3 regions of the Halomonas sp. 707B3 genome follow, and region 3 is predicted to be linked to each of the others. Evidence: predicted binding sites of a transcription regulator. Region 3 holds the regulator's gene; each other region holds the start of a gene.
What was found. Region 3 encodes LexA, which represses DNA repair genes until DNA is damaged. Its sites were predicted from a motif close to TACTGTNTANNTANACAGTA; they were not measured.
Positions count from the first base shown of each region.

Region 1: BIS10_RS07065 (DNA topoisomerase III) is a predicted target of LexA. The motif match lies at 2,031-2,050, and genes of this name have one in related genera.
Region 2: recN (DNA repair protein RecN) is a predicted target of LexA. The motif match lies at 4,647-4,666, and genes of this name have one in related genera.

Region 1 covers NZ_JAMZBE010000036.1:20,015-27,637, forward strand. The annotation lists gene BIS10_RS07055 (SEC-C domain-containing protein) at 1-577, opposite strand, end outside; gene BIS10_RS07060 (AarF/ABC1/UbiB kinase family protein) at 691-1,938, opposite strand; gene BIS10_RS07065 (DNA topoisomerase III) at 2,125-4,092, shown strand; gene BIS10_RS07070 (hypothetical protein) at 4,250-4,636, shown strand; gene kynA (tryptophan 2,3-dioxygenase) at 4,979-5,812, shown strand; gene kynU (kynureninase) at 5,874-7,118, shown strand; gene BIS10_RS07085 (alpha/beta hydrolase) at 7,236-7,623, shown strand, end outside.
Region 2 covers NZ_JAMZBE010000008.1:3,198-10,820, reverse strand. The annotation lists gene BIS10_RS02190 (HNH endonuclease) at 1-468, shown strand, start outside; gene dnaJ (molecular chaperone DnaJ) at 537-1,691, opposite strand; gene dnaK (molecular chaperone DnaK) at 1,801-3,732, opposite strand; gene grpE (nucleotide exchange factor GrpE) at 3,885-4,514, opposite strand; gene recN (DNA repair protein RecN) at 4,714-6,387, shown strand; gene fur (ferric iron uptake transcriptional regulator) at 6,512-6,964, opposite strand; gene bamE (outer membrane protein assembly factor BamE) at 7,037-7,501, shown strand; gene BIS10_RS02155 (RnfH family protein) at 7,510-7,623, opposite strand, start outside.
Region 3 covers NZ_JAMZBE010000044.1:13,691-21,313, forward strand. The annotation lists gene ppsA (phosphoenolpyruvate synthase) at 1-1,321, opposite strand, end outside; gene BIS10_RS07960 (pyruvate, water dikinase regulatory protein) at 1,558-2,391, shown strand; gene BIS10_RS07965 (hypoxanthine-guanine phosphoribosyltransferase) at 2,404-2,982, opposite strand; gene nagZ (beta-N-acetylhexosaminidase) at 3,031-4,041, opposite strand; gene BIS10_RS07975 (L,D-transpeptidase) at 4,124-4,639, opposite strand; gene BIS10_RS07980 (TetR/AcrR family transcriptional regulator) at 4,617-5,294, opposite strand; gene lexA (transcriptional repressor LexA) at 5,523-6,200, shown strand; gene BIS10_RS07990 (energy-coupling factor ABC transporter permease) at 6,222-6,893, opposite strand; gene purU (formyltetrahydrofolate deformylase) at 6,912-7,623, opposite strand, start outside.

The sequences.
Region 1 (7,623 bases), on a different contig from region 3:
ACAGGTCGGCACGCTTGCGGGTAAAACCACGTTCTTGATAGATATCCAGCAGGATTTCAAAAGCAGGCTCAGCCTGCTCTGGCAGGCGCGACCAGTCGCTGCCATCAAACAGCGACTCAAGAATCTGCATGGAACGGCCGGTTTGACCACTCTCTGCGGCAATCAGCCCAGCTTCTAGCAGCGCTTGTGGCGGTGCCTGCTGGCTATCTAGCGCCGCCTTCAGCGTGGCCCCCTTCCATTCGCGCAGCGAGAGCATCCACATCATCTGTTCAGGGATGTCGGTCGGGAAATTAACGCGGTAGCAGCACTGCTTATATTTACGTCCGGAATCGCACCAGCACGGCTCGTTGCGGCCAGGTGTTGCCAAGGGCTCGCTAGCAAAATCCAGCCGCTCTAGCGGAGTTTGCGACCATAGAATGGGCGCTAGCGCCTGTGCGGTGGCCACATCGCCGTTAAACGCCTGCGCGCCTTTGTCACGTACCCACGTCATAAAATCGGGGTAGTGTTCCTGCTGCCTGATTGCCGAGAGTGCCCCAGAGGCAAATCCCAGCAGTTGATCGACCCATACCGCCAGCATTGCCGTCTCCACTGTCTTCAAGACTATAAAATCTGTAAAACCGATTAAAAAGCGCAATAGTCTAGCATGGCTGGCGGGGCTACCGCAGCGGTCATCGCTTGGCAGGGCCTTGGCTAAGCAGTACGCGCCCAGCCCAGCAGCGGCTGAGTTCGGTCGTGCATATCTAAACGGGCCTTTAAGCGGACCAAGTTCCAGTAATGGCCGTTGAGCGCTCGAGAGAGCAGCAGCGTATCTGCCGGTGGCTGAAGGCGGTCCATGGCCGCCCACACTTTGGGGGTGAGCTCCCGCAGACGGCGGTGAACGCGCACATCGCTGAAATCCTGCTCACCGGGGGCAAACAGCGGCGTAATACACTCAGCGGACTCGCGATACAGCGCCAGCGGAGCGCCTTGGCCCTGGCGGCCGCCCATCTTCATCAGCGCGTCATCCATGGCCATTGGGTCTTGGGCCAGGGTAGCATCCAGCAGTTGCATCATGGCCTTTAGCCGCGCCTCGGGAACGGGAATCACTGCGCCCAAATCGTAAATCACTAAGCGGCCCTGCTCATCGCAGGCAAAGTTGCCTGCGTGGGGGTCAGCGTGCAGCTCACGGTAGGTAAATAGCTCCTCGGTAATCCAGTCCGCCAGTGCAACGGCCACTTTTTGACGGGTCGCGTCATCCGCGCTTTCTAAATCCCGTAGCGGGGTGCCGTCGACAAAGCGCATGGCCAATACGTGCTGGCCGGAGAGTTCAAACAGCGGCTCGGGGATCACCAGCGCTGGGTTATCTTGGTAGCGCTCCCGGTAACGGGCCAGCGCTTGGGCCTCGGCGTGGTAGTCCAGCTCGTCCCGCAGCCCGGCTGCCAACTCCTCAAACAGCGCATCTAGCCGTGCCTGAGGGACGTTGAACCAGCGCCCAAGTCCCATAATGCGCCTCACTTGTTTAAGGTCGCTCTCTAAAACCTCAGCAAGCCCTGGGTACTGCACTTTGAGCACCACGGTTTCACCTTCGTGGGTCACCGCCTTGTGCACCTGCCCCATCGAAGCGCTGGCAAAGGGGCGCTCTTCAATCTCGCGGAAGTGCGTTTGGATATCACCGTACTGCAGCACTAGCGCCTCGCGAATTTTCGGCCAGGGCATCGGCTCAGCCTGGCGTTGCAGGCGGGCCAACTCGTTGGCCAGCTCCGGCGGCAGCAGGTCATCCCACTGGGACATAATTTGAGCTAGCTTCATGGCCGGGCCTTTTAATTCAGAAAGCCCTTCAAACAGCGCCTCACCTAGCGCTTGCCAATCCGCTTGGCCGCCTAGCCGCGTTTTCAGCAGGGCACCACCCGTACGCGCACCCAGCCCAAATAAACGTCGTGTTCTTCCGCGCTCGCGCATAAAAACCGCCTCCCAGTGCTTTGCGACAGCTTACTCAATCCGATAATTTTATACAAAAACTATACATCACGAACGCACTAGACATGTTCTATACCTGTATAAATTTTCACTCCTAATCCCTCTATCAGCAGGGCAGGTTCTGCTAACATAAACGTCTGTTTTCTATATATGCCAGGGCCATACCGTATGCGTTTGATTATCGCTGAGAAACCCAGCCTCGCCCGTGCCATTGCCGATGCCCTGCCCGGCGGCGGTCAACGTCAGGAAGGGGCGATTATCTGCGGCGATACCACGGTGACTTGGTGCCTGGGCCACTTGTTGGAACAAGCTCCTCCTGAAGCCTACGACCCCGTCGATAAACAGTGGCGGCTCGACCGGCTACCCATCGTGCCCGGCACGTGGCAGCTCGCGCCGCGCCCCAAAGCCCGTGGCCAGCTAGCGGTGATTCGTAAACTGATCAAGCAGGCTACCAGCGTGGTGCACGCTGGCGACCCGGACCGCGAAGGCCAGCTGCTGGTGCAGGAGGTGATCGAGCATTTGAAGTACCGTGGCCCGGTGCAGCGGCTATTGATTAGCGACCTCAACCGCCCAGCGGTAAGCCGAGCGCTGGCCAGCCTGCGCCCGAATACGGAGTTTCAGCCGCTGTTTCAGGCGGCCCAGGCGCGCTCTCGGGCTGACTGGCTGTATGGCATTAATCTCACCCGCGCCTGGACGCTCACCGGCCGCCAAGCCGGGCACGATGGCGTGCTCTCGGTAGGCCGCGTACAAACCCCCGTGCTTGGGCTGATTGTGCGGCGGGACAACAGCATTCGTGATTTCAAACCCCATCCTTTCTACCCGCTTTGGGTAGATTTACAGGTGGCGCAAGGCCAGCTGCGTGCCTGGTGGGCTCCTAAAGCGCATCAACCTTTGGATGAGCAAGGGCGACTGATTGACCGCACGCCCGCCGATGCCCTGGCCGCTCAGCTACCCGGCGCACGCGGCACGCTCACCACATTAGACCAACAGGAGAAGCGCCAAGCGCCACCGCTGCCCTACTCGCTTTCTGCCTTGCAGGTAGATGCCGCCCGCCGCTTTGGGCTTTCCGCGCAGATGGTGCTGGATATTTGCCAGCGGCTTTACGAGCAGCACAAACTGATCACCTACCCCCGCTCAGACTGCCGCTACCTGCCGGAGGAGCACCTAGCGCTTGCCCAGCGTAGCCTCTCCGGTGCTTGCCAGAATGACGACACGTTACGAGGTTGGCTCAACGGGGCCGACTTTACCCTGCGCTCGAAAGCCTGGAACGATAAGCAGGTGGGCGCGCACCACGCCTTAGCACCGACCGGCAAGCCCGCCGATTTCAGCCAACTTTCCGCCACCGAAGGCCATGTGTTTCGACTGATCGTGCGCAACGTGATGGCGCAGTTCTACCGACCGCTGCGCACTTTTGAAGTGAAAGCCGAGTTCACTCTGCTGAACGAAGCCTTCCGCGCTCGCGGCCAAAGCATTCTCGACCCCGGCTGGAAGCCACTGTTCACCACCCGCGAAGACACCCCGCCGCTACCGCCGCTCACCCAAGGCGAAACCTGCCAAGCACTCGCCGCAGGCGTGGAGGAAAAAGAGACCCGGCCACCAGAACCGTTCACCGATGCCAGCTTAATCAAAGCAATGATGAACATTGGCCGCTACGTGGACGACCCAAACGTGCGCCGCACTCTGCGCGACACCGACGGCCTGGGCACCGAAGCCACCCGCGCAGGCATTATCGAAACTCTGGTGCAGCGCGGCTACCTGGTGCGCCAGCAAAAAGCCCTACGCGCCACCAAACTCGGCTGCGCACTGATCGCCGCGCTGCCTAGCGCCGTCAGCACACCGGAACGCACTGCCCTCTGGGAGCAACGCCTGCGAGCGATCTCTGAACAGCAAGACGACCCCAACGCCTTCCAACACGCGCTGCTGGAAGACTTACGCGCCCTACTAAGCCAAAGCGACGCGGCCAAACTACGCCACAGCCTACAAACCGCCCAAGGCGAAGTTGGAGGCCCCGCCAAACGCAGCGGAGCCACTAAGAAAAGCTACACACGGCGTAAAAGTACCGGCAGTAAGAAAACTACGGGGAGTCGAAGTAGTGCAGCAGGTAAGCGGAGTACGGGAAAGAGGCGCAGCAGCTAGGCACTTGTTGTTAAATAAATAGCCAAGCCAATTTATTGAAATCAATCAAGGTAACGGTATAAAAGCATCCTAAAACGCAACAACATAGCTATCCACCTCTTCTCAACTATACTTCTTGCGGGCCAAGTGGCCCTGCACCTCGAAAGGAGGGCGCGTTATGCACATTTCAAAAGAAGCTATCCCTGTCCAGTTAGACGTACCTGGAGCAGTCGCCCGACAGCAAACCGACTTTGGAGACGTAACAGGGTTTGGGAAAATGGGTGCTGAATACTTCTCCTTTGGTTCCGGCACTGATATCACCGAACTGCTGCACGGCCTTGAGGGGGACAGTTGCCAATGCCCGCACTGGGGTTATGTCGTCAAAGGCGCTATCACTGCGCTATTCTCTGACCACAGCGAGGAAACCTCGAAGGAAGGTGATTTGTTTTACTGGCCACCTGGGCACAGCGTTCGTGCGGAAGAGGATACGGATATCGTGATGTTCAGCCCACAACATGAGCATGGTTTGGTTATCGACCATATCAAGCATAAGCTCGCTATTTAAACTCTCCTGCAACATGCGGCAATCAATCAACCTGCTTTCGCTCTTAGGCATGTGGCACTCTTAGCATTAAAACGCCTCAATTTGAGTGAAAGCAGGGCTGAGCTCAATATCGCCACCACCATTATCAAATTGACTGTTCCTTTAGCGGAACTCTATGAAGTCACCCTGCCCCTACCCACCCAATCAAAATATAATCTGTCTACAGCGATGATAAACCACGTTTTGGCCTCCGCAGACTTTGATTGAAAGCGTACTCAATCAGAGACTTAAACTGGCGACTGACATATTCTGGGATCTAAGCGAGCCGAACGTACAAACATCAATAAGCAAGGCAGGCTAACTATGCAACTCCCCAATAACAACGATGATCACGAAGCCATTCACTGGGACCAGGACATTAGCTACGGTCAATATTTAGACCTTGAGCCACTCCTGGCCTGCCAGAATCCATTATCCAAAGAGCACGACGAACTGCTCTTTATCGTGATTCATCAGGTCTCGGAGCTTTGGATCAAGCTCTGCCTACATGAAGCACACGGGGCGGCTGCGTATATCCAGCAAGACAATCTTTCTCCAGCCTTCAAGATGCTAAGCCGGGTTTCCCGCATACAGGAGCAGTTAATCAAAGCCTGGGAAGTGCTGGTAACCATGACTCCGGCGGATTACGCCAGCTTTAGGGACAGCCTAGGCCAAAGCTCGGGATTTCAATCGTATCAGTACCGCGAAATCGAGTTTCTGTTGGGCAACAAGAATGCCAAACTAATCGAAGCGCACCGCTCTAGACCTCAGCATTATCAAAAACTTCAGAAAGTGCTGAACGCGCCGAGCCTTTACGACATTGCACTGCAGCTGCTAGCGCGACGGGGGTTTGCTATTCCGCAAGAGAAAATCGAGCGCGATTGGAGCATTCCCTATACCGCCAGTAGCGAGGTGGAAGCAGCCTGGAGCGCGATCTATCACAACAGTCAAAAGCACTGGGATCTCTATGAGCTTGCCGAGAAGTTGGTAGATATTGAATTCAACTTCCAGCGCTGGCGTTTTAACCACATGAAAACGGTGGAGCGCATTATTGGTTACCGGCGCGGCACCGGGGGTACGGCGGGAGTCAACTATCTGGTCAAGGCGCTGGATTTACAGTTCTTCCCTGAACTGTGGAGCGTCAGAACGTCTATTTAACGGCGACGCCTAGCCCACCCTGAACTGAACGTGATGGCATTCGATTGTCTGGAGAATGGATATGAGCTTAAGCCTCAACGGTGTAACCCTGGCAAGCGTTCGAGAGCGCGACCAACAAGACCCGCTGGCCCACTTCAAACAGCGCTTCGCCCTGCCCGAAGGCGTGCTTTACCTGGATGGTAACTCCCTGGGCGCCCAACCAATGGCGGCCAAGCAGGCCGTCACTAATACCCTAGACCAATGGCGCGACGAGTTAATCAAAGGCTGGAACCAGGGCTGGTTCGATGCACCAGAGCGCCTGGGCAACCTATTGGCTCCGATTATTGGCGCCAGGCACGGCGAAGTGAGCGTTACCGACAATATCACTTTGAATATCTTTAAGTTACTAGGGTATATCTGGCAGCAACGACCGGCGGAGCGGCAGGCAGTGCTGTCCGAAGGCGGCAACTTCCCCACCGATGGCTATATTGCTCAAGGCTTTTGCAGAGTAAGCGGTGCTGAGCACAGTTTTCTGCCCGAAGATGGAGATCTGGCTGCACACTTGGATGGTGTGGCAGTAGTGGTGCTTAGCCAAGTGAACTACCGCACGGGCAAGCTCCGCGATATAGCCGCTACTACGAAGCTGATTAACGATCACGGTGCCGAAGTGATCTGGGACCTTGCCCACTCGGCAGGTGCTCTGCCTATTGACCTTAACGGCGCGGGGGCACGCTATGCGGTGGGCTGCACCTATAAGTATCTGAATGGCGGCCCTGGTGCTCCGGCGTTTCTCTATGTCCATAAAGATGTGCAAGACGGCGGCTGGCAGCCGCTTTCCGGTTGGCACGGTCACGCCTCGCCGTTTGCGTTTGATGCCGATTACGCCCCTGCTGGCGATATTTCTCGTTTTCGCACTGGCACACACTCCGCCCTTGCCTACACAGCGCTCGAAGCCTCGCTTTCTCTATGGGCCGAAGTAGATATGCAGGCACTGCGCGATAAAAGTCTGGCTATGAGTGAGCTGTTCCGCGAGTGCCTAGCCGACAGTTTGGAAGCCCACGGCATTAAAGATATGACACCAGCGACCAGTGAGCGCGGCAGCCAAGTATCGCTGATCGACAGCCAACATGGTTACGCGACCGTTCAGGCGTTGATTGCCCGCGGTGTCATTGGTGACTACCGGGAGCCGGGATTAATGCGCTTTGGCTTTGCACCGCTTTATCTGAGCTTTGAAGATGTTTGGCAGGCCGCTCATCATTTCCGTGCCGTGTTGAAAAGCGGCGAATATCAGAACTCACAGTTTCACGTGCGCAGCGCCGTGACCTAGGCTCTGTCTGAAAAGTCGGCGAAAAGACGGAGTTTACATGTTGTAAATGAGTACTTTGAGCCGATTTTTAACGCCGTATGGCCGAGCGCAGCCAGTTTTCAGACAGAACCTAAGACCATGATGAGCAGAATAAGCCAGGATCTAGCCTACTCTCCCAGTCACTTTGCCCGTGATTTTGAAGCCACCCTCGCGCGCCAAGCCGCTGCTGGGCGAGATCTTATTGCACGTCATCAGCCCATTGCGTTGCAGGTTGGCGATGCCCCAGCGGCTTGTTTTAATCTTTTTATGCCTGAGGTTAGTAACCCAAGGCCACTCATGGTGTTTATCCATGGTGGCTACTGGCAGGAGCTGGATAATACCTCCACTGATTTCCTAGCTGAGCGTTATTTGGCACGCGGCATGGCTTTTGCCTCGCTGGGCTACGGCCTAGCGCCGCACAACGCTATCGATACGATGATTGACCAATGCGTCCAAGGGTTGGCAGTCGCCTATCGTGCGCTTACCG
Region 2 (7,623 bases), on a different contig from region 3:
ACCTATTTAGCCAATGCACTAGAGAGCGGCGATTACGAAAAGCACCCCGATAGCTTAGTGGGCGAAGTTAAGGAGACACATCAACAGCAGGCACGCTCAGCCGCTTTTCGCACTCTGGTATTGGAAGCCTACGACTACCGCTGTGCCGCCACTCGTTTGCGCTTTATCACGCCAGACTACCGTTATCTGGTAGAAGCCGCCCACTTAATTCCTTTCGCCGAAAGCTACGACGACCGCCCTACAAATGGCTTAGCACTGACGCCCAATTTACACTGGGCGATGGATAACCGATTGATCGCGCCGGGGCCGGACCATAAATGGCATGTCAGCCCAACTCTTGATGACTTTATGCCAGATAACGCATGGCTTCAGCAGTTGCATGGTCAAGCGGTGGTGCTGCCCCGAGCCAAACGCTGGCAGCCCAATCAACAGGCCTTAGCGTGGCGAATGGATCACCTTTTGCGCTGAAGCAGATACAAAAACGCCCCAGCACACTGAAGTGCTGAGGCGCTTTGCGTAGTGGCGCTATACCGCCCTTACGGCTTCATCTCTTCAAAGAACTTCTTCACGCTGTCGAAGAAGCCAGTCTTCTTCGGCGAGTGGCTATGACTATTGCTGTCATCAAAGCTCTTTTGCAGCTGGCGAAGCAGGTCTTTTTGCTCGTCGTTGAGGTTGACGGGCGTTTCCAACACTACTTTGCACAGCAGGTCGCCGGGGGCACCGCCGCGTACCGGCTTCACGCCTTTACCGCGCAGGCGGAAGAGCTTGCCGGTTTGGGTTTCCGGCGGGATCTTCAGTTTCACGCGACCATCCAGCGTGGGCACTTCCAGCTCGCCACCTAACGCTGCATCAACAAAGTTGATCGGCACGTCACACTGCAGGTGCTTACCATCGCGTTTGAAGATGTGGTGCGGCTTGATGGCGACCTGAACGTACAAATCGCCCGCTGGGCCGCCGTTGACGCCGCTCTCACCTTCGCTATTGAGGCGAATGCGGTCACCGGTATCCACGCCCGGCGGAATCTTCACCGAGAGAGTGCGGGTTTCACGCACGCGGCCTTCGCCGTTACATTTATGGCACGGCACCTTGATGTGCTGGCCACTGCCGTGACAGGTGGGGCAGGTTTGCTGGACCGCAAAGAAGCCCTGCTGCATACGTACCTGACCGTGGCCATGGCAAGTGGGGCAAGTCTCTTTGGTGGAGCCTGGCTCGGCGCCACCACCGTCACAGCGGTCACACTCGATATGGCGCGGGACGCGAATATCCACCGTGGTGCCCGCCACCGCGCTCTCTAGATCCAGCTCTAGGTTGTAGCGCAGGTCGGAACCGCGGGCGGGTGCGTTGGGCCCACGACGACGGCCACCGCCGCCACCGAAAATATCGCCAAACACATCGCCGAAGATGTCGCTGAAATCGCCAGCGCCACCGCCGCCGAAGCCACCACCTCCAAAGCCGCCGCCCTGGCCATCCACACCGGCGTGACCGAACTGGTCGTAGGCCGCGCGCTTCTCGCCATCGCTCAAGACTTCGTAGGCTTCCGACACTTCACGGAATTTTTCCGCTGCGGTGTTATCGTCCGGGTTTCGATCAGGGTGGAATTTTTGCGCCAGACGGCGATAGGCCTTTTTGATCTCTTTCTGATCGGCCCCTTTTTCGACACCCAGGACTTCGTAATAATCGCGTTTGGACATGGGTCCTACGCCTCCTGGTTAGCTACGCACTATAGGCGTCTCGGCCGCGGAAACAGCAACGCGGGAGTTGCCTCCCGCGTCACCACTTTCCTTGGCAGAAAGAGGTGGGTTACTGCTTCTTCTTGTCGTCGTTGACTTCTTCGTACTCGGCGTCAACCACGTCATCGTCCTGCTTGGTGTTGGCTTCTTCAGCGCCTTCACCACCCGCCTGGGCCGCTTCTGCCTGCTCGGCGTACATCTTCTGCGCCAGCTGGCCGGAAACTTCGGTCAGTGCATCCAGCTTCTTCTGGATGTTATCCTGGTCATCGGTTTTCACCGCTTCTTCCAGCTCGGCGATGGCGGTTTCGATGGCCTGTTTCTCGTCATCGGTCGCTTTGTCGCCCGCTTCTTGAACGGTCTTGCGAGTGGCGTGAATCATGCCATCCGCTTGGTTACGCAGCTGCACCAGCGCTTCGAACTTTTTGTCTTCGTCCGCGTGGGCTTCGGCATCACGTACCATTTGCTCGATCTCTTCATCGGAGAGGCCGCTGGACGCTTTGATGACGATGGACTGCTCTTTGCCAGTCGCCTTGTCTTTAGCAGACACGTTCAGGATACCGTTGGCGTCCAGGTCGAAAGCAACTTCGATCTGCGGTACACCGCGCGGTGCCGGCGGAATGTCGGCGAGGTCGAAACGACCCAGCGACTTGTTCTGCGACACTTGCTTACGCTCACCCTGTACGACGTGAATGGTCACGGCCGTCTGGTTATCATCCGCGGTCGAGAAGGTTTGCGTCTTCTTGGTCGGGATGGTGGTGTTCTTGTCGATCAGCGGCGTCATCACGCCACCCAGGGTTTCGATACCCAGGGTCAGAGGGGTAACGTCAAGCAGCAGAACGTCTTTTACGTCGCCACCCAATACACCGCCTTGAATCGCAGCGCCCACGGCAACCGCTTCATCCGGATTCACGTCTTTACGTGCTTCTTTGCCGAAGAAGTCAGCCGCTTTCTTCTGAACCATCGGCATGCGGGTCTGACCGCCGACCAGGATCACTTCGTCGATTTCAGAAGCAGACAGGCCTGCATCTTTCAGCGCCATTTTGCACGGCTCAAGCGAACGCTGAACCAGCTCTTCTACCAGCGACTCCAGCTTGGCACGGGTCACCTTCACATTGAGGTGTTTCGGGCCAGTGTTGTCGGCAGTGATGTAGGGCAGGTTCACATCGGTCTGCTGCGCGCTGGAAAGCTCGATTTTGGCTTTCTCGGCGGCTTCTTTCAGACGCTGCATGGCTAGGTTGTCGCCAGACAGGTCGATGCCGCTGTCAGACTTGAACTGGTCAACCAGGTAGTTGATCAGCGCCAAGTCAAAATCTTCACCGCCCAGGAAGGTGTCGCCGTTAGTAGCCAACACTTCAAACTGGGTCTCGCCATCAACGTCGGCAATTTCAATGATTGAGATATCGAAAGTACCGCCACCCAGGTCGTAAACCGCGATGGTTTTATCACCACGGGTCTTGTCCATACCATAGGCAAGCGCGGCAGCAGTCGGCTCATTGATGATGCGCTTAACGTCTAGACCGGCAATACGACCCGCATCTTTAGTGGCCTGACGCTGGCTATCGTTAAAGTAAGCCGGAACAGTGATGACCGCTTCAGTGACCGGCTCGCCGAGGTAGTCTTCGGCGGTTTTCTTCATTTTCTTCAGCACTTCCGCGCTTACCTGCGGCGGTGCCATTTTTTTGCCTTTTACTTCTACCCACGCATCGCCGTTATCAGCTTCAGCGATTTTGTACGGCACCATTTTGATGTCTTTTTGTACAACGTCGTCTTTGAAGCGACGACCAATCAAACGCTTGATGGCGTAAAGGGTGTTTTCCGGGTTGGTAACGGCTTGGCGCTTGGCGGCCTGGCCTACCAGGGTTTCACCATCGTCGGTGTAAGCAATGATGGAAGGCGTGGTACGACCGCCTTCGGCGTTTTCAATGACTTTAGCGCTGTCACCATCGAGCACGGCCACACAAGAGTTAGTGGTGCCCAGGTCGATACCAATAATGCGTCCCATAGCAAAAACCTCGAATTCGGTTGAAACAAAACTGATGTTTTACGCCGCTGTTACTTACTTGGCGTCTGCGGGTTTTCCCGCGGGTTGCCCTTTATTTGGGGGCCGCTTGCAGCATTTCAAGGGCTTTTTTTACTGCGTTGCGTCAACGCGGCTTAATTCGCTTTTTGACTGACGACCACCATGGCCGGGCGCACGAGGCGTCCGTTCAGTAGATAGCCTTTCTGCATTACTTCCATAACCGTGTTGGGATCTAGCTCTGGGTTCGGCACCATCGCCATGGCTTCGTGTACCTGCGGGTCGAAGGGCTCGCCGTGGGGCTCAATGCTCTCGACGCCAAACTTGCTCAGCACGTCTAGCTGCATTTTTAGCGTCATGGAGACACCTTCAAGGTGCACCTCGGCGGCATCGCCTTGCATGCTTTCCAGGGCTTTCTCCAAGCTATCCACCACAGGCAGCAGCTCTTTGACGAATTTCTCAAGGGCAAACTTGCGCGCTTTCTCGGCTTCTTGCTCAGCCCGGCGGCGTACGTTTTGAGCTTCAGCTGCCGCGCGCAGCGCTTGGTCTTTGGCTTCCGCTAGGCTCTGCTCCAGCTCTTCTACCTGGGCGGCTAGCACATCGGCTTCGGGGCTACCGACACTGCCTTCTAGCGGGGCATCGTCGTCAATCAGTCCTTCCAGTTCGCCTTCTACCAAACGCTCTTCTGCAGACTGATCCGTTACTTCTGCTTCCTGCTCTTGGCGTGCCAGCTCATCTTCCAACGGGGTTTGCGGTTCTTTTGCCATGCCTTGCTCCTGAAATAAGTAGCGGTGCCGGTGGCGGCCACCTGAGTTAAGTAGCGGGTATTAACCACGTATGCAGCCTATATGGGGGCCATAAAAGCCATCTCAAGAGGGGCATTGAAGTGAGTTATCGACTACTGTATAAAACAACAATTATTGGATAAGTATCCAGCTTCTGTGCCGCACCGCCTCAGGAGGCCTTATGCTTACGCAGCTAGCGATCCAAGACTACGCTATCGTTGACCGCCTTGAACTCGACCTAACCCGTGGCATGACCGCCATTACGGGCGAAACTGGGGCGGGTAAATCCATTTTGCTGGGTGCCTTGGGCCTCTGCCTGGGTGAGCGCGCCGATGCTAGTAGCGTGCGCCATGGCTGTGAGCGCACCGACCTCTCTGCCCGTTTCGATATCCAGCACCTGCCCGCCGCTACCGAATGGCTGGTGGCCCGCGAACTGCCCGCCGACGAGTGCCTGCTGCGCCGAGTGGTGACCGCTAACGGGCGCTCCAAAGCATGGATTAACGGCCATCCAGTGACTATCGCGGATTTAAAATCCCTGGGTGAGCAGCTGATTCAAATTCATGGCCAGCATGCCCACCAAGCCTTAATGCGCGAAGAAACGCATTTGGCGCTACTGGATGACTACGCCGGTTTACGCGAACGCAGCCAACAGCTTGCTGAAACATTCCGTGAATGGCGCAACGTTCGGCGGCGGCTGAAAAAGCTCAGCGAAGAGGGCAGCGAAGTAGAAGCCAAACGCCAGCTGCTGCGCTATCAGGTTGAAGAACTCGATCAGTTAGGCTTGGCAGAAGGAGAGCTGCAAACCCTCGAAGAGGAGCAGCACACGCTGGCCCACGCTGAAGAAACACTGCGCGAAACCCAGTTTGCCGCCGACTGCTGTGAAAGCGATGAAGGCGGTGCGCTATCGCTACTCAACCAGGCCTACGCCCACCTCAGCGCCCTACCCGGCAGCGATAAAGGCACGCTTGCCAATACGCTCACCATGCTCAGCGACGCCCGCATTCAGGTAGAAGAGGCCGCCAGCGAGCTGCACCGCTTAGCCAGCACCACTGAATTAGATCCTGAGCGCTTGGCGTGGGTGGAAGAGCGCATGGGCGATGTACACCGCATTGCCCGCAAGCACCACGTCGCCCCAGAGGAGATTTGCGCGCTGCACGCCCAGCTCAAACAAGAAGTGGCACAGTTGGAAGCCAGCGACGATGATTTAGAAGCCCTCAGCAGCCAGGTGGCTGAGTACCGTGAGCGTTATCGCAGCGAAGCCAAACAGCTCACCGAAGCACGCCAAAAGGCCGCTGTTCGCTTGGGTAAAGAGGTGCAGCAACAGCTAGCCTTCTTGGCCATGGGCAAAGCGCGTTTTGAAGTGGACGTTACCCCACGCGAAACGCCCTCACCGGAAGGGTTAGACCGTGTTCAGTTTCTGATCAGCGCCAACCCTGGCCAGCCCGCACGACCACTAACGAAAGTTGCCTCTGGCGGTGAGCTGTCGCGCATCAGCTTGGCCATTCAGGTAGTGGCAGCTTCGCATTCGACGATTCCAAGCCTAGTGTTTGATGAGGTCGACGTGGGCATCTCAGGGGCAACGGCAGAAATTGTTGGGCAACTGCTACGCAAGCTAGGAGAAAACGGCCAGGTAATGACCGTGACCCACCTACCCCAAGTGGCCGCCCAGGCGCACCAGCACTTACATATTGAAAAACACGCCAAGCGAGACACCACGCTGACCCATATGGCGCTACTGGACGAGCGCGGCCGTATCAGCGAACTGGCGCGAATGCTGGGGGGCGTAACGCTTTCCGACCAAACGCTGGCCCACGCGCGGGAAATGCTGCACGCCAGCCAGTGCCTGCCCCACTGATCCACCAAACGGGCGCGCCCTACCCCAAAGCCCCCGTTGAATACAAAACGCCCCCAGAGCGCCAGTGAGTATTCGCTGGCACCCTGGGGGCGTTTTTTACGCGGCTATTCGCTTTAACGACTCACTATTTGCGATTCGTTGGGCCGCTATCCTGGCGTGTAACGTCAGACCCGCGAGGGCGTACGTACAGCACCAGAGCATGGTCCACTAGCTCGTAGCCGTGCTCTTCGGCGATCTCTTGCTGGCGACGCTCGATGATGTCATCGACAAACTCGATGATCTCACCGCTTTCCAGACACACCATATGGTCGTGGTGGTCTTCTTGGGTCATCTCGAATACTGCATGGCCACCGTCAAAATTGTGACGAATCACAAGGCCCGCTGATTCAAACTGAGTCAGCACGCGGTAGACAGTTGCCAGGCCAACATCCTCGCCCGCATCAATCAGTGTTTTATACACTTCTTCTGCGCTAAGGTGGTGTTGACCCGAAGCATTTTCGAGAATCTGCAGGATCTTGACGCGCGGCAGGGTCACTTTCAGCCCGGCTTTGCGTAGTTCATGGTTCTGATCGGCCATGGTTGCTCTTCGCAGTAACAGGTTAGGTCGGGTATCATCGACCGAAACCACGATAGTGAAGAACAGGCTCAAATGCAAAAATTGACTCGTATCATTACCCTTTCCGTCGCCCTGACCGTTGTCAGTGGCTGTAGCTATGTCGGCGTTTATAAGCGCGACATCCCCCAGGGCAACCTGATCACCCAGGAGATGGTCAGCCAGCTCCAGCCGGGCATGACTCAAGAGCAGGTAGCCTACGTAATGGGCCGCCCACTGCTGGAAGCGCCCTTCGACTCCCGCGAATGGGACTACGTCTACCGCATCGATAAAGCCTATGAAGGTGTTGAGCAGCGCCGCGTCACGCTCACGTTTGATGACGCGAGCCGACTGGTCAACATTGAGCAGGAGGGAGACCTATCCCGCGACCTGCCGGTGAGCACAGACCGCGGTATGGGGCCAGCCGTTGAAGGTGCCGACCCGCTAGATGCACTGCCCAGCCAGCGAACGCCCACGCCGGAAACCGCCCCCGAGCCGCAGCCGATCATCACTGGCGAGTAAGCGCGGAGCTACTGCTCGTTGGCCTGACGCTTGGCCCGCTCTAGGCGGGCCGCCTTCGGGTCGATCTGCAGCGGGCGATACACCTCCACACGGTCGCCCTCGCGCAGCGGCTCTTTTTCAGG
Region 3 (7,623 bases):
GCTGCGTGGTCGCATCGCCACAGCCAACCACCGCAGGAATGCCCAATTCCCGTGCAATAATCGCCGCGTGGCAGGTACGCCCACCACGGTTAGTCACGATTGCCGAGGCGCGCTTCATGATGGGCTCCCAATCTGGGTCCGTCATGTCGGTGACCAAGATGTCGCCTTCTTGAATTTTGTCCATCTCGCCTGGGCTGAGGACAATCTTAACTGCCCCGCGGCCGATACGCTGGCCAATGGCACGGCCAGTAATCAGCGTGCGCCCTTTCTCACGCAGTTGGAAGCGCTCAAGCTTACCGCCCTCCTGCTGTGACACGACGGTTTCAGGGCGCGCTTGAACGATATAGAGCTTGCCGTCGTCGCCATCCAATGCCCACTCAATATCCATCGGGCGCTGGTAGTGTTGCTCAATGGTCACTGCTTGACGAGCAAGATCCATCACCTGCTCATCGTTGATGCAGAAGCGGCCACGGTCTTTGAAAGGCACGTCAACGGTTTCAACAGATTTACCGGCGCTGGCATCTTGACCATACACCATTTTAATCAGCTTAGAGCCTAACGTGCGGCGCAGAACGGCCGGGCGGCCAGCGGCCAGCGTGGATTTGTGAACGTAGAACTCATCCGGGTTAACCGCGCCTTGCACCACGGTTTCACCCAGCCCCCAAGAGGCCGTGACAAAAACGGCATCACGGTAGCCAGATTCGGTATCCAGGGTAAACATAACGCCTGATGCGCCGGTTTCAGAGCGCACCATCTTTTGAACGCCCGCTGACAGCGCAACATTCTCGTGGGCGTAGCCACGATGCACACGGTAGGAGATGGCGCGATCGTTAAACAGCGAGGCAAACACTTCATGCACCGCATGTTTGATATTGGCAAAACCTTCAATATTCAAGAAGGTTTCCTGCTGCCCAGCGAAGGAGGCATCGGGAAGGTCTTCCGCCGTAGCGGAGCTGCGCACGGCTACTTTGAGGCTTGGATGTTGCGTTTGGAGCTGTTCGTAGGCATCGCGAAGCGCGGCTTCAAAGCCAGGCGGCAGCGGTGTATCAATGATCCACTGGCGAATCGTTTTTCCTGCCTCAGCCAGTGCTTTGACATCATCGACATCTAAACGAGCAAGCTTGTCGTTAATGCGGTCGTTCAGACCTTCGTGAGAGAGAAACTCGCGGTACGCGTGAGCAGTGGTCGCGAAGCCGCCTGGCACCGTGACGCCTACACCCGATAAATTGGAAATCATTTCGCCAAGCGAAGCGTTTTTACCACCCACGCGTTCGACGTCTGCCATACCTAGCTGATCGAACCACAGAATGTACTCTTCCACGCAACCCCCTCGCTTTTAGACTTCGTTACGACCCGTTGGGACGACACTAATAGACGTTGTCACCCTAGCACTGCGGCACCGTATTCGCCATTGGTCTAACAGCGAAGGGAGTGGAGGATTTTTACAACAAATACACGAAATTAGCGTTTTATGTAGTATCGACTAGGCGTTGTGCTCGTCGTTTGCACAGCACACAATAGCTTATCTATGAACATAGCAGACTGGCGGATCAGGTTATGAAACGAACAGCTTTCTTTATTTCGGATGGCACCGGCATCACCGCAGAAAGCTTAGGGCGCAGTCTCTTAGCGCAGTTCAGTGATGTGGAGATCAATATGCTGACTAAACCGTATATTGATACGGTTGAAAAAGCACAGGCACTGGCACAGATTATCGAATCGACCGCCGTACGCGACGGCTGTAGACCGATCATCATTGATACGATTGTGGATCAACAGATTCGTAACGTTATCCGCCAAGCGTCAGGGTTTAAGGTCGATATTTTTTCGACGTTTCTAGAGCCCCTTGAGCAGGAGCTGGAAACGCACTCTTCCTACAGCGTCGGCAGAACGCACTCCATCGGTAGCGACGACGTTTATATGGATCGCATCCACTCGGTTCACTTTGCACTCGATAACGACGATGGAGCACGCACCCACCAATACGACAAAGCCGATATTATTCTAGTGGGGGTTTCCCGCTGTGGTAAAACGCCGACCTCACTCTACTTGGCGCTGCAGTTCGGCATTCGCGCCGCGAACTATCCGCTCACCGAAGATGACCTGGATGAAGATGGCAGCTTGAAGCTACCCAAAGCGCTGGCACCTCATCGGCACAAGCTGTTTGGCCTTACCATTGATGCACGCCGACTCTCAGCCATTCGTAATGAACGCCGCCCCAATAGCCGCTATAGCTCGATGGATCAGTGCTTACAAGAAGTAGAGCAGGCAGAATCGCTGTACCGGGCAATGCATATTCCGTTTATTGATACGACGCGATTTTCAATAGAAGAGATCTCTACGCGCATGATTGCGGAAACCGGCCTAGCGAGGCGGTTCTCACCCCGCTAGGATTGCGCTAGCTTACATGCCCTTGGGAGCAAAAATTCCAGGGGCATTACGCCAGTAGCCTTTGTAGTCCATACCAAAACCAAACACGTAACGGTCGGCCACTTCTAGGCTGCAGTAATCTGCTTTTAATCCCGGAACGGCTTTGCGGTCGTGCTGCTTATCGACCAACACTGCGGTAGTCACACTGGCCGCCTGGGCTTCTTTGCAGTATTCCAGAATGGCCGCTAGGGTTGCGCCTTCATCGAGGATGTCGTCAACAATCACTACATGTCGGCCCGCCATGGGAACTTCAGGCGATACGCGCCAGAAAAGCTCACCGCCGCGCAGCTCGTTGCGGTAACGGGTCGCATGTAAATAGTCCACTTCCAGCGGGAAACCAAGACGCGTCAGCAGGTGCCCCGTGGTAATGAGCCCCCCATTCATAACGCAGTAAAACACCGGTAGCTTGTCGCCCAAGTCTCGCGTGATCTCTTCCGCCATGCGATCCAACGCTCGCTCAACCTGCTCTTGCGAAATCAGGCAGTCGGCGTTATCCATCAACTCACGCATAGAATCTAATGATTCAAGCGTTTCTTTATCCAACTTGGACATGCTACTTCTCCAAAAAACATCTAATAAGAAAACGGTATAAAAATGGAATTAATTCGCTAGCGCTTCGAGCTTGGCATGCGTGCGGCGCCAACGGCCGAGTGCAGCCAGTGCATCCAGTTCAGGCCTAGCACGGCCGTAACGCAGCTTGGCAGGCCGTTTATTCAGCACCCCTTGGCAGGCCTCTAGCACCTCAATGGCTGCCGCTCGGTCATTGCAGATCAGCAACATATCGCAGCCAGCGGCCAGCGCCGCTTTGGCACGCTCAGCCGGGCCGCCTGCCTCATGCGCCCCCGCCATGCTTAAATCATCGGAAAAAATACACCCTTTGAACCCCAATGATTCACGCAGCATGCCTAACCAGTTGGGTGAGAACCCTGCAGGGCGAGTATCAAACGCTGAATAAATCACGTGGGCAGGCATGACGCCGTTCAACACACCCGCTAACTCGCGAAACGGCACGAGGTCTCGGGCTTTCAGCTCGGCCAGGGGTCGCTCATCCACCGGCAGCGCAATATGGGAATCCGCCGCCACTCCGCCATGGCCAGGAAAATGCTTACCAACTGCCGCCATGCCAGCGTCATGCAAGCCTTCGATAAAGGCGTGTCCTAGCAAGGCGACATGCTTTGGATCGCTGCTGAAACTACGGTCGCCAATGACGCTGGAGATACCGCTCTCAACATCCAACACCGGCGCAAAACTCATATCCAACCCACAGGCGGCCATTTCCATCCCCAGCAGCCAGCCTGTGTCTTTGGCTAAGGTGAGCCCTGCTACTGGGTCGCTGGCATACAGATCGCCAATTCGCGCCATGGCGGGCAGCTTGGTCGCCCCTTTTTTGATCCGCTGGACTCGACCGCCCTCTTGGTCAATACCTAGCAGTAGATCACCACGCACACGACGAATACTGCTGCAGAGCTGCCGCACTTGGTACGCATCTTCGACATTACGGGCGAACAGGATAACGCCGCCCACCGCAGGGTCTTTTAGCAATGTCTTTTCAGCGCTGGATAACTGCGGCCCTTCTAGGTCAAGCATGACCGGGCCAATGGGTTGCGTCATGGGGAGGATCCGACAAAAAGGGCGCCATTTTAGACTAACCGCTTAGCGTGTCAAAATTCTGGCAGGACGCCCGGAAGTGGGCTTAATGCAGCCAAACCGGCGTACCGGGTTGGGCGTGTGCAAACAGGTAGTGTAAATCGTGATTTCGCAGGCGTATGCAGCCGTGAGAGGCAGCCACACCTATCGGTTGTTCTTCAGGCGTGCCGTGCAAATAAATGTAGCGCCGCTGGGAGTCCACATCAGCGCCACGGTTAACGCCGCGCTCAAGACCGCAGAGCCACATAATGCGCGTTAGAATCCAGTCTCGCTCAGGGTAATTTGTCACCAATTCAGGCGAAAATACTTCGCCAGTCCATCGGCGACCACGAAATACCGCATTATCAGGCAAGCCCTTGCCGATAGACGCACGGACATAGTGCCAGCCCAGCGGTGTTTGGCCGCTACCCTCTTGCTGCCCTACGCCAGCAACCCCAGTGGAGATCGCGCACTCATAGCTCACTTCCTTTCCCTGCCACCAGCGCAACCGCTGCCGCTGGGTGTCAATCTCCATCCAACCAGATTGAGAAGGCGGTAATTCAGCTAGCCTGGGCGTTTCCATGGTTTCCCTCTTCAACGGCAGCCGGTAACGGCGCGTTCATCGCAGCAACAACGACTGGACGTAGCCGCCGCACAAGATCACGCACCGTCACCTGCTCTTGATAATCCTTTGCAGCAATATCACGCAGGGCATCCAGTCCCGAGAGCGTAAATATCACTGTACCTAGCATAAAGTGTAGCCGCCAAAAGCGCTCGGCATCCGGCAGCTCAGGCGTGGCTTTACGCACCAGCTCGGTAAAACGGGTAAATACATCGCCATACTGCTGCTGAATGTAGCGACGCAGATGCCCTTGCGCCTGACTGTAGGCTAACCCTAGTAGCCGCATAAATACCTTCAGGCTATTACGTTCGGCGGGCACTGCCAGTACCGTAGTGGCCATGGTCTCTAACAGCACTTCTAGAGGAATAGGCTGGCCTTGATAGTGAGCTTCTAGCTCGTCCAGTGCGGTGTGAAAGCGCTCTGAAAATGGATCGAGATAGCGGGAAAACACCGCTTGAATTAGCGCTTTTTTGGAACCAAAGTGGTAGTTCACAGCCGCCAAATTAACCCGGGCCTTGCTGGTGATATTGCGCAGCGACGTCTCGGCAAAGCCTCGCTCTGCAAACAGTACCTCTGCAGTATCTAAAATACGCGTTACCGTATCCGATTGGGCCATAGCGCCCTCCAAAAAACAGGTGTTTTAAACATGACTGAATACTATGTCATAACCCCTGCTGGCTCAATCTCTTATCCAAATGGTAGTAAGCGTTAACTGGACACTTAACGACTGTCTCGGTTGGGTGTAACTCGTCATGTACTGGACAGAGCAACATACTGTATACTTAAACACATACTGATTAAGCCGACATGTAGCTACTGTCTTTTCACTGTTTTGGAGTTTGGTATGTCGCGTCCACTCACAGCACGTCAGCAGCACGTATTTGATTTTATTGTTAAGACCATGGGTGAGCTTGGCTACCCCCCTACCCGCGCCGAAATTGCCAAAGCGCTGGGATTCCGCTCGCCTAACGCAGCAGAAGAGCATTTGCGTGCGCTCGAGCGCAAAGGCGCTATTCGTATAATTCGCAATACATCACGGGGCATCCGCTTACCTAACCAGGAGCCGCAGGAGCTTAATGAAACGCCAGCGGCTGCAGCACCTGCTACTAATGAGCCGCTGCCCAATGGGCTTCCTGTGATTGGTGAGGTCGCCGCTGGCAGCCCTATCCTTGCGGCTGAACATATTGACCGTTACTGCCCGCTGCCCGCTGAGTACTTCACGCCTAAAGCAGATTACCTGCTACGGGTGCGCGGCCTATCCATGAAAGATGTAGGCATTCTTGAAGGCGACCTTCTGGCCGTGCATCGCACTGACCGCGTTCGCGATGGGCAAATTGTCGTGGCACGATTAGAAGACGAAGTAACGGTCAAGCGTTTTAAACGCCAGGGGCATCAAGTAACACTGATTGCCGAGAACGCAGATTTCGCACCAATTGAGATCGACCTACGCACTCAGCAGCTTGATATTGAAGGCGTGGGTGTTGGTGTCATTCGCGGTGGTAATGGGCAAGCGCTTGGCTAGTTGCCCAACCTGTAAGGCAGGCTACTGCAAGTCGATATAGCGGTGGTCATTAAAGGTGGCCACCCAGCTTGGGTGGTACACCAGCAAAATACTCAGCAGCATACCGGTTATAAATGCCTCTGACGGCATCAGTAACGGTAAAAAGCGGGCATACTCTTGGGCGAGATAGACGGCCTCGGGATCAGTGCCCGCTACGATAATCAGCGCAACAGCAGATAGCCCTCCCCCTAAGGTCGCCAAGGCCGTTCCAAAAAAGCCACAAGCAAATAAAAACACCATCAAATTATCAGGCAACCGACGGTCAACGATTCGCCATACAAAACCGGTCACGATCGCAGGCACAATACCTGTCACCAGCACATTTGCCCCCATTAGCGACCAATCGTTTCTGCCAATAGCCACCATGGCGACATTAATCATCACGTTACTGATCAACGCCAGCGGCATTTTAAAGACTAGCGTCATCAGCACCGTAAACACCAAGTGAAGAGTTAACCAGTCCACCGCTTGCGCACGCAATTGCCACATCAACATGACGGCCAACGTAGCTGCCATCCAGCGGTGCTGAAGCGCTGTATCCTCAAGCAGTGGCCGCCAGGGGCGCAGGCATAAGCACCAGACGATGACACCCAACGATAAAAGCCACGTCATCACGAGTGCCCACGGTGCCAATACGCTTTGTGCAAACGACATAGCGCCCCCTTCTGCCGATTAGCTAAAAACGACCGTTTTGTTGCCGTGAATTAGCACGCGATCTTCTAGGTGCCAACGCAGCCCCCGCGCCAATACCGCTTTTTCCACATCGCGACCAAAACGTACCAAATCGGTAGGCGTGTGACAGTGGCTGACCCGGTGAATGTCCTGCTCAATTATAGGGCCCGCATCCAGCTCTTCTGTCACATAGTGGCAAGTTGCCCCAATCAGTTTCACGCCGCGCTCATAGGCTTGATGATACGGCTTGGCACCCGCAAAGGAAGGCAAGAAGCTGTGATGAATGTTAATCACGCGCCCTGCATACCGTTCGCAAAGCGAAGGCGGCAGAATTTGCATATAGCGCGCCAGCACTATGCAGTCAGCGCGGGCAGCATCAATCTGCTCCTGCACCTGCTCAAAGGCTTTCTGCTTATTGGCAGGATCTACTGGTACGTGGTGGTAAGGAATACCATACCACTCGGTCAGTGAGCGCATGTCGTCATGGTTAGAGATTACCCCGACAATATCGCAATCCAGCTCTCCTGCCTGCCAACGGTAGAGTAGATCGACCAAGCAGTGAGACTCCCTGGAAACCATCAACACCACTCGGCGGCGTTTTTGGGTATCCACCAACGACCATTGCATATCAAATTCAGCCGCTACTGGCTCAAACGACGTGCGTAGTGCTTCTGCCGACATGCCCAGCGAATCCGCCAGAATCTCGTAACGC